DNA from 2 places in the Bradyrhizobium sp. 45 genome. Region 2 is predicted to be linked to the other one. Evidence: riboswitches for the same ligand, from Rfam matches in the RefSeq annotation. Region 2 holds a riboswitch; the other holds the start of a gene.
What was found. A riboswitch is a leader RNA that binds a small molecule or an ion and turns the genes downstream of it on or off. The one in region 2 is predicted to bind S-adenosylmethionine.

Region 1 (3,813 bases), on a different contig from region 2:
AAGAGGTGATCGACGTGCATCCGGATCTGGTGATCTGGCAGGTCGGCACCAATGCCGTGCTGCGCAATCTCGATCCTGGCGAGACCGCCAAACTGGTCGAGGACGGCATCGCTCGCATCCAGGCCACCGGCGGCACCGACATCGTGCTGGTCGATCCGCAATATTCGCCCGCCGTCAACCAGCGCGCCGAGAGCGCCGGCAAGATGGTGAAGCTGCTCGGCAAGGTCGCCGAGCTCCGTCACGTCGGCATCTTCCCGCGCTTCGAGGTGATGCGCGACTGGCACGAGAAGCAATCGCTTCCGGTCGAGAGTTTCGTGATCGCCGACGGACTGCACATGAACGATTGGGGCTATGCCTGCTTCGCCCAGCTCCTCGGCGACGACATCATTCGCTCCGTCGGCCAGATCAAGCTCGGCGTGAACGTGCCCGCGGACGTGCGGACGTACCGGCCAATGTGACTTGTCGTCCCGGCCCCCATGCGCAATTGCGCACTAGGCCGGGACGACAATAACTCACGCCTTCTCCAGCGCCGCGGTCAGATCCTCGATCAGATCGTCCGCGTGCTCGAGGCCTGCCGAGAAGCGGATGAATCCTTCGCTGATGCCGAGCGCGGCGCGGTCCTCCGGCTTCAAACGCTGATGCGTCGTGGTCGCGGGATGGGTGACGAGGCTCTTGGCGTCGCCGAGATTGTTCGAGATCTTGGCGAGCTTGAGCTCGTTGAGCACGCGGAACGCCGCCTGCTTGCCGCCCTTGACCTCGAGGCCGACCAGCGTCGAGCCGCCGCGCATCTGCTTCTTCACCAATGCAGCCTGCGGATGATCGGCGCGGCCGGGAAACACCAGCCGCGAAATCTTCGGATGGCTCGCCAGCACGTCCGCGATGCGCGCCGCCGTCTCGGTCTGCGCGCGCACGCGCACGGCGAGCGTCTCCAGCCCCTTGAGCAGGACCCAGGCGTTGAACGGCGAGATCGACGGGCCGGTCTGGCGCATGAAATTGTGGATGTGCTCGGCGATGAACGCTTCCGAGGACAGGATGATGCCGCCGAGACAGCGGCCCTGGCCGTCGATGTGCTTGGTCGCGGAATAGACCACGACGTCGGCGCCGAGCGCGAGCGGGCTCTGCCAGATCGGGGTGGCGAACACGTTGTCGACGACGAGCCGCGCGCCGCCACTATGCGCGATCTCGGCAATGCCGGGAATGTCGAGCACGTCGAGCGTCGGATTGGTCGGGCTCTCCAGGAAGAACGTCTTGGTGTTCGGCTTCATGGCGCGCTGCCACTGGTCGAGATCGAGGCCGTCGACCAGCGTGGTCTCGATGCCGTAGCGCGGCAGTAAATCCTGCACGACGTAGAGACACGAGCCGAACAGCGCGCGCGAGGCCACGACGTGATCGCCGGCCTTGAGCGGCGCCAGGATCGCGGTCGTCACCGCGGCCATGCCGGTCGCGGCCGAACGTGCCGCTTCGGCGCCTTCGAGCTCGATCATGCGGCGCTCGAACATCGAGATGGTCGGATTGGAGTAGCGTGAATAGATGAAGCCGGGGTCCTCGCCCTTGAACCGCGCCTCGCACTCCTCAGCGCTGTTGTAGACGTAGCCCTGGGTCAGGAACAGCGACTCCGACGTCTCGCCATATTGCGAGCGTAAGGTGCCGGAATGAACCAGGCGAGTTTCGGGACGGTAGTGGGCGGTTGGCGCCGGGGACTTCGACATAGGACCTCCTGAAGTGACCATCGAGAATGGTCACAAAAAAACCGGCCTGGAATATCTCCACGGGCCGGGATCACAGAGGTCCCCGGCCTGTTTAGCGACTTATTTAACGTGGCTGCAAGCCGGCCGGCTCAAATCACCACGGGATAAGTCATGCTCATATTCCGCAATGCCCTTTCCGTCAAGACGTCCATCGGATAGCCGTAAAACGCTCATATTTCCCGCATGTCGGGATGTGTTTGATCCCTGATGAGGACCCCGGGTTGACGTTCACGGTCGCCGCCGACGCCAATGGTATCCTGCCCGACCGCATGATCGCGGCGATGGCGGAGGGCGGTCTCATCCTGCCCGCTTACGACTTCGTCGAAAGCCAGATCCAGCCGGCGAGCCTCGATTTGCGTCTTGGCGATATCGCCTATCGCGTTCGCGCCAGCTTCCTGCCCGGTCCCGGCGCCACGGTCGCCGAGCGCATCGACGAGTTGAAGCTGCACGAGTTCAGCCTCGCCGACGGCGCGGTGCTGGAGACCAACTGCGTCTACATCGTGCCGCTGCTTGAAAGCCTCGCGCTGCCGCCGGAAATCGTCGCGGCCGCCAACCCGAAGAGCTCGACCGGCCGGCTCGACGTCTTCACCCGCGTGATCGCCGACGGCACCCGCCGCTTCGACATGATCGGTGCCGGCTATCACGGCCCGCTCTATGCCGAGATCAGCCCGAAGACGTTTCCGGTGCTGGTCAGCGAGGGCTCGCGCCTGAGCCAGGTGCGCTTCCGCACCGGCGATGCCATCCTCAACATCGACGACCTCGAGGCGCTGCACGCGACCGAGCGTCTCGTCGATATCGACGATGCCGACCTCACCGGCGGCGTCGCCGTCTCTGTTGATCTCTCCGGCGAGAAGAGCGGCGGCTTCGTCGGCTACCGCGCCAAGCGCCACACCGGCGTCATCGACGTCGATCGCCGCGCCGGCTATTCCGTCGAGGACTTCTGGGAGCCGATCTCGGCCCGTCCCGACGGCAGCCTGATCCTCGATCCCGGCGAGTTCTATATCCTCGCGTCGAAAGAGGCGGTGCAGGTGCCGCCCGATTACGCCGCGGAGATGGTGCCGTTCGATCCGCTGGTCGGCGAGTTCCGCGTGCATTATGCCGGATTCTTCGATCCCGGCTTCGGCTATGCCGGCGCCGGCGGGCTAGGCTCGCGCGCCGTGCTCGAAGTGCGCTCGCGCGAGGTGCCGTTCATCCTCGAGCACGGCCAGATCGTCGGCCGCCTCGTCTACGAGAAGATGCTGGCCCGCCCCGACGCGATGTACGGCCAGCGCATCGGCTCGAACTACCAGGCGCAGGGCCTGAAGCTGAGCAAGCATTTCCGGGTGTAGGGATAGCCTCACCTTCCGCTGTCATGCCTCGGCTTGACCGGGGCATCCAGTACGCCGTAGCCTATTGGTTCGATCACATCCGCCTCTGGAATACTGGATCGCCCGATCAAGTCGGGCGATGACACCGAATCTGTGTCAAGATGGGAAGTGAATCCGGGCTACGTCCGAGGTGGCGAAATGACAGATCAATCCGAACTCGACGCAAGAATCCTCGACGACGTCGCCGACGCGCTGATCTATTCGGATCGCTCCGGCACGATCATGCGCTGGAACCGCGCATCGTCCGCACTGTTCGGCTTCTCGGCGGACGAAGCGCTGGGCCAGAATCTCGACCTGATCATTCCCGAACATCTGCGCGCCGCGCACTGGAAAGGTTTTGAGGCCGCGCTTGCCAGCGGCGCGATGAAGCTTGCGGGCAAGCCGACACTGACCCGCGCGCTGCACAAGGACGGACGCAAGCTCTACATCGAGATGACCTTTGCGCTGGTGCGGGACGCCGCTGGAGTGGTGCAGGGATCGGTGGCGATGGCACGCGACGTCACCGAGCGCGTCGAGCGCGAGCGTGCCGCCAAAGCCTCGCAAACTAAGCCTGCGCAAAATTCGTGATGCGGAATTGGCGCGCCGGCGTGCAGGGCTCCCTGCGTGCGGCTCAGCTTGTCCGTCACCGGATGCAGTGACACACTCGATCAGAACAACGATCGGGAGCGAACATGACCGCACCAGACCCCGCGCAGGAA
Region 2 (3,813 bases):
ACGCTGGTGGAAGCGGGAAGATGGCCGGTGCGCGACCCGAGGTCACTGGCGGCGCATTAGCGCGAAGGCGTCACCAGGTACTGGGTCGCGTAGATGGGGTAACGGGCCGGCCTACTTCCTGCCGCCCCGCGTCAGCAGAAACACGCCCTGCTCGCCGAACAGATTCCACACCCACCAAGGCATCCGCAGCCGCAGCGGACGGCCGTAGAGGTCGAGCGCCTCGGCACGTTCCATCTTGACGTCGATCGCGTCGCAGAGCTCGACGAAATCCTTGATGGTGCAGAAATGGATGTTGGCGGTGTCATACCAGCTTGCCGGCAGGTTCTCCGTGCGCGGCATGTGGCCGCCGATCAGGAGCTGGAGCCGCATCTTCCAGAAGCCGAAATTCGGGAACGACACGATGGCGCGGCGGCCGATGCGCAGCAAATTCTCCAGCACCACTTTCGGCTGCCGCGTCGCCTGCAACGTCTGCGACAGGATCACGTAGTCGAAGGCGTCATCCGGATAATTCACGAGGTCGGTGTCGGCATCGCCCTGCACCACCGCAAGACCCTTGGCGACGCAGCGGTTGACGCCCTCGCGCGACAGCTCGATGCCGCGGCCGTCGACGCCGCGGGTTTCCAGCAGTTGGAGCAGGTCGCCCTCGCCGCAGCCGACGTCGAGCACCTTCGAGCCCGGCTTGACCATGTTGGCCACCAGCACATGGTCCGCGCGAAAATCACCGGGCTGCCCGGTCGCAAGGCCGCCCAGCGGCAACGCTTCCTGTACAGACATGACTAGCCGTCCTTAAGCATTATTGGCGGTGAGCCCGCGCGCCTTGCCTGCCGATTGCAGGAAGGCGCGGGAGATATCAAGGAATTCGGGCACGTCGAGCAGGAAGGCGTCGTGACCGCGATCGGTCTCGATTTCGGCGAACGACACCCGCGCGCTCGACGCATTCAGCGCGTGCACCAGCGCGCGCGATTCCGAGGTCGGGAACAGCCAGTCGCTGGTGAAGGAGACCACGCAGAAGCGGGTCTGGATTCCCGCGAACGCCTTCGCCAGCACACCGCCGTGGTCGGCGGCGATGTCGAAATAGTCCATCGCGCGGGTCAGATAGAGATAGGAGTTGGCGTCGAAGCGCTCGACGAAGGACGAGCCCTGGTAGCGCAGATAGGACTCAACCTGGAAGTCGGCGTCGAAAGAGAAAGTCGGCAGCTCGCGGTCCTGCATGCGCCGCCCGAATTTTCGATGCAGCGCGGCGTCGGAGAGATAGGTGATGTGCGCCGCCATCCGGGCGACAGCGAGGCCACGATGCGGATGGATACCTCGATCGGCATAGCCGCCATGGTGCCAGTCGGGGTCGGCCATCACCGCCTGACGGCCAAGCTCGTGGAACGCGATGTTCTGCGCCGAGTGTCGTGTCGAGCAGGCAATCGCCAGCGCGGAGAACACGCGACTCGGATACGCCGCAGTCCATTGCAGCACTTGCATGCCGCCCATCGAGCCGCCGACGACCGCGAACAGCGTGTCGATGCCGAGCCGGTCGATCAGCATCGCCTGCGCGCGCACCATGTCGGGGATGGTGATGACGGGGAAATCGAGCCCCCAAACCTTGCCGGTCGCGGGATTGATCGAGGCCGGGCCGGTCGAGCCCATGCAGCCGCCGATCACGTTGGAGCAGATGATAAAATATTCGTTGGGATCGAGCGGCCGGCCGGGGCCGACCAAGGTCTCCCACCAGCCGGGCTTGCCGGTGACAGGGTGCACGTTGGCGACGTGCTGGTCGCCGGTCAGCGCATGGCAGATCAGGATCGCGTTGGAGCGATCGGCATTCAGCTCGCCGTAGGTCTGGTAGGCGATCTGGAACGGGCTGAGATCGACCCCGCAGTCGAGCCGCAGCGGCTGCTCCGAGCCGAACTGCGCGACGTGCGAACTCGGATGATCCACCTCGTGCGACCGCTCGTCGGCGGTGATCGCGGGACTCGGAATGGACTGGACGCCAACCATCTGACCATCGACCTCGTTTGCGATCGTAGAAGTGACCGCATTGACATCAGGCCATGAAAAACCCGGCCTGAACGATAGGTTCGGCCGGGATCGAAAGCGTCCCCGGCCTGTTTAGCGAGTTTTTTAACGTGGCTGCAAGCCGGCCGGCTCAAATGACCACGGAACGGGTAAAAACTACCGTCTTGGACGGTTTTCGTCAAGTCACGGCCCGGATCAGCCAAATTCGCCTGTCGCGCCACGGGCGGAAAGGGCCCGATTTCTCTTTGCATTTCTCTTTGCTTTCGCAGCCCCGACTGCCTAATCAGGATATCCATCACAGCGGTGACGGCTCGACTGATCCGCATTGGAAAGCCTCTCAGCAGCACCTGTCAGACATGTCCCAACGTCCGCCCGCGCCACCATCACTCCAGGAATTGCGTAAGGAGATCGACGCGATCGACGAAGGCATGCATCGCCTGCTGATGCAACGCGGCGACATCATCGACCGCCTGATCCAGGTGAAGCAGACCCAGGAGGTCGGCTCGGCGTTCCGCCCGGCACGCGAGGCCTCCATGATGCGCGACCTCGTGCAGCGTCATCGCGGCATCCTGCCGCTCGACACGGTCGAGAGCATCTGGCGCGTCATCATCGCGACCTTCACCTATGTCCAGGCCCCGTTCTCGGTCCACGCCGACATCTCGGCGAGCGAGCCGGCCATGCGCGATTCCGCGCGATTCCATTTCGGCTTCACCGTGCCTTACGTCGCGCATTTCAGCGCGCAGGCGGCGGTCGAGGCCGTCGCGAAGTCCAAGGGCGATCTGGCGCTGGTCTCGGCGACCTCGAGCCGCACGCCGTGGTGGCTGTCGCTGGAAGAAGCTGGCGCGCCAAAGATCATCGCGCGGCTGCCCTTCGTCGAGCGCGCCGACCATCCGGCGGCGTTGCCCGTGTTCGCGGTCTCGCGCGTCGCCGACAGCGCGCTGGTGACGGAGGTCGAGACCTTCAGCGTACGCGTCTCTGGGTGGAATGCGGAGGTCGCGCGCGCCCTGTCGCCGCTCGCCGAGATCGTGGCGGTGCCCGACACCGCCTTCGACGGCGCCGCGCTGCTGGTCTCGGTCACCGCGACAAGCAGCATCGACAAGATCAAGGCTGCCCTGATCGAAGCGGGGGCCTCGGTGCGCTCCACGGCCCTCGTCGGCAGCCACGCAACGCGCTATACGGTGCCCCCGACCGGGTCGAAATCGTAAGTCGCGAACCGCTTAAGCCCACTCCGGAGTTGAAGATGTCCCGCCCCGTGCCGAATCCCGGCATTCTCGATATTGCGCCCTACACGCCCGGCAAGACCCCGGTGGCAGAGCCTGGCCGCAAGGTGTTCAAGCTCTCGGCCAACGAGACGCCGTTCGGGCCCTCGCCGAAGGCGATCGAGGCGTTCAAGCAGGTGGCGGATCATCTGGAAGACTATCCGGAAGGAACCTCGCGCGTGCTGCGCGAAGCAATCGGGCGCACCTTCGGGCTCGATCCCAACCGCGTCATCTGCGGCGCCGGCTCGGACGAGATCCTCAACCTGCTCGCCCACACCTATCTCAGCCACGGTGACGAGGCGATCTCGACCACGCACGGCTTTCTGGTCTATCCGATCGCGACCATGGCGGTCGGCGCGAAGAATGTCATCGCGGCCGAGAAGAACCTCACCTGCGATGTCGACGCCATCCTCAAGGCGGTGACGCCGAAGACAAAGCTGGTCTGGCTCGCCAACCCCAACAATCCGACCGGCACCTATGTGCCGTTCGACGAGGTCAAGCGCCTGCGCGCCGGCCTGCCCTCGCACGTGCTGCTGGTGCTGGACGC

Region 1: linked by a shared signal. The riboswitch ahead of IVB42_RS06740 (O-succinylhomoserine sulfhydrylase) and the one ahead of IVB42_RS22435 (homoserine O-acetyltransferase) in region 2 are both predicted to bind S-adenosylmethionine.

The regions. Positions count from the first base shown of each region.
Region 1 covers NZ_JADPIX010000049.1:45,581-49,393, reverse strand. Annotated here, with positions in the region: gene IVB42_RS06745 (SGNH/GDSL hydrolase family protein) at 1-458, shown strand, start outside; gene IVB42_RS06740 (O-succinylhomoserine sulfhydrylase) at 513-1,709, opposite strand; SAM riboswitch at 1,780-1,859, opposite strand; gene IVB42_RS06735 (2'-deoxycytidine 5'-triphosphate deaminase) at 1,970-3,076, shown strand; gene IVB42_RS06730 (PAS domain S-box protein) at 3,254-3,682, shown strand; gene IVB42_RS06725 (hypothetical protein) at 3,787-3,813, shown strand, end outside.
Region 2 covers NZ_JADPIX010000122.1:437,957-441,769, reverse strand. Annotated here, with positions in the region: gene IVB42_RS22445 (alpha/beta hydrolase) at 1-60, shown strand, start outside; gene metW (methionine biosynthesis protein MetW) at 112-774, opposite strand; gene IVB42_RS22435 (homoserine O-acetyltransferase) at 787-1,989, opposite strand; SAM riboswitch at 2,080-2,159, opposite strand; gene IVB42_RS22430 (chorismate mutase) at 2,364-3,212, shown strand; gene IVB42_RS22425 (histidinol-phosphate transaminase) at 3,248-3,813, shown strand, end outside.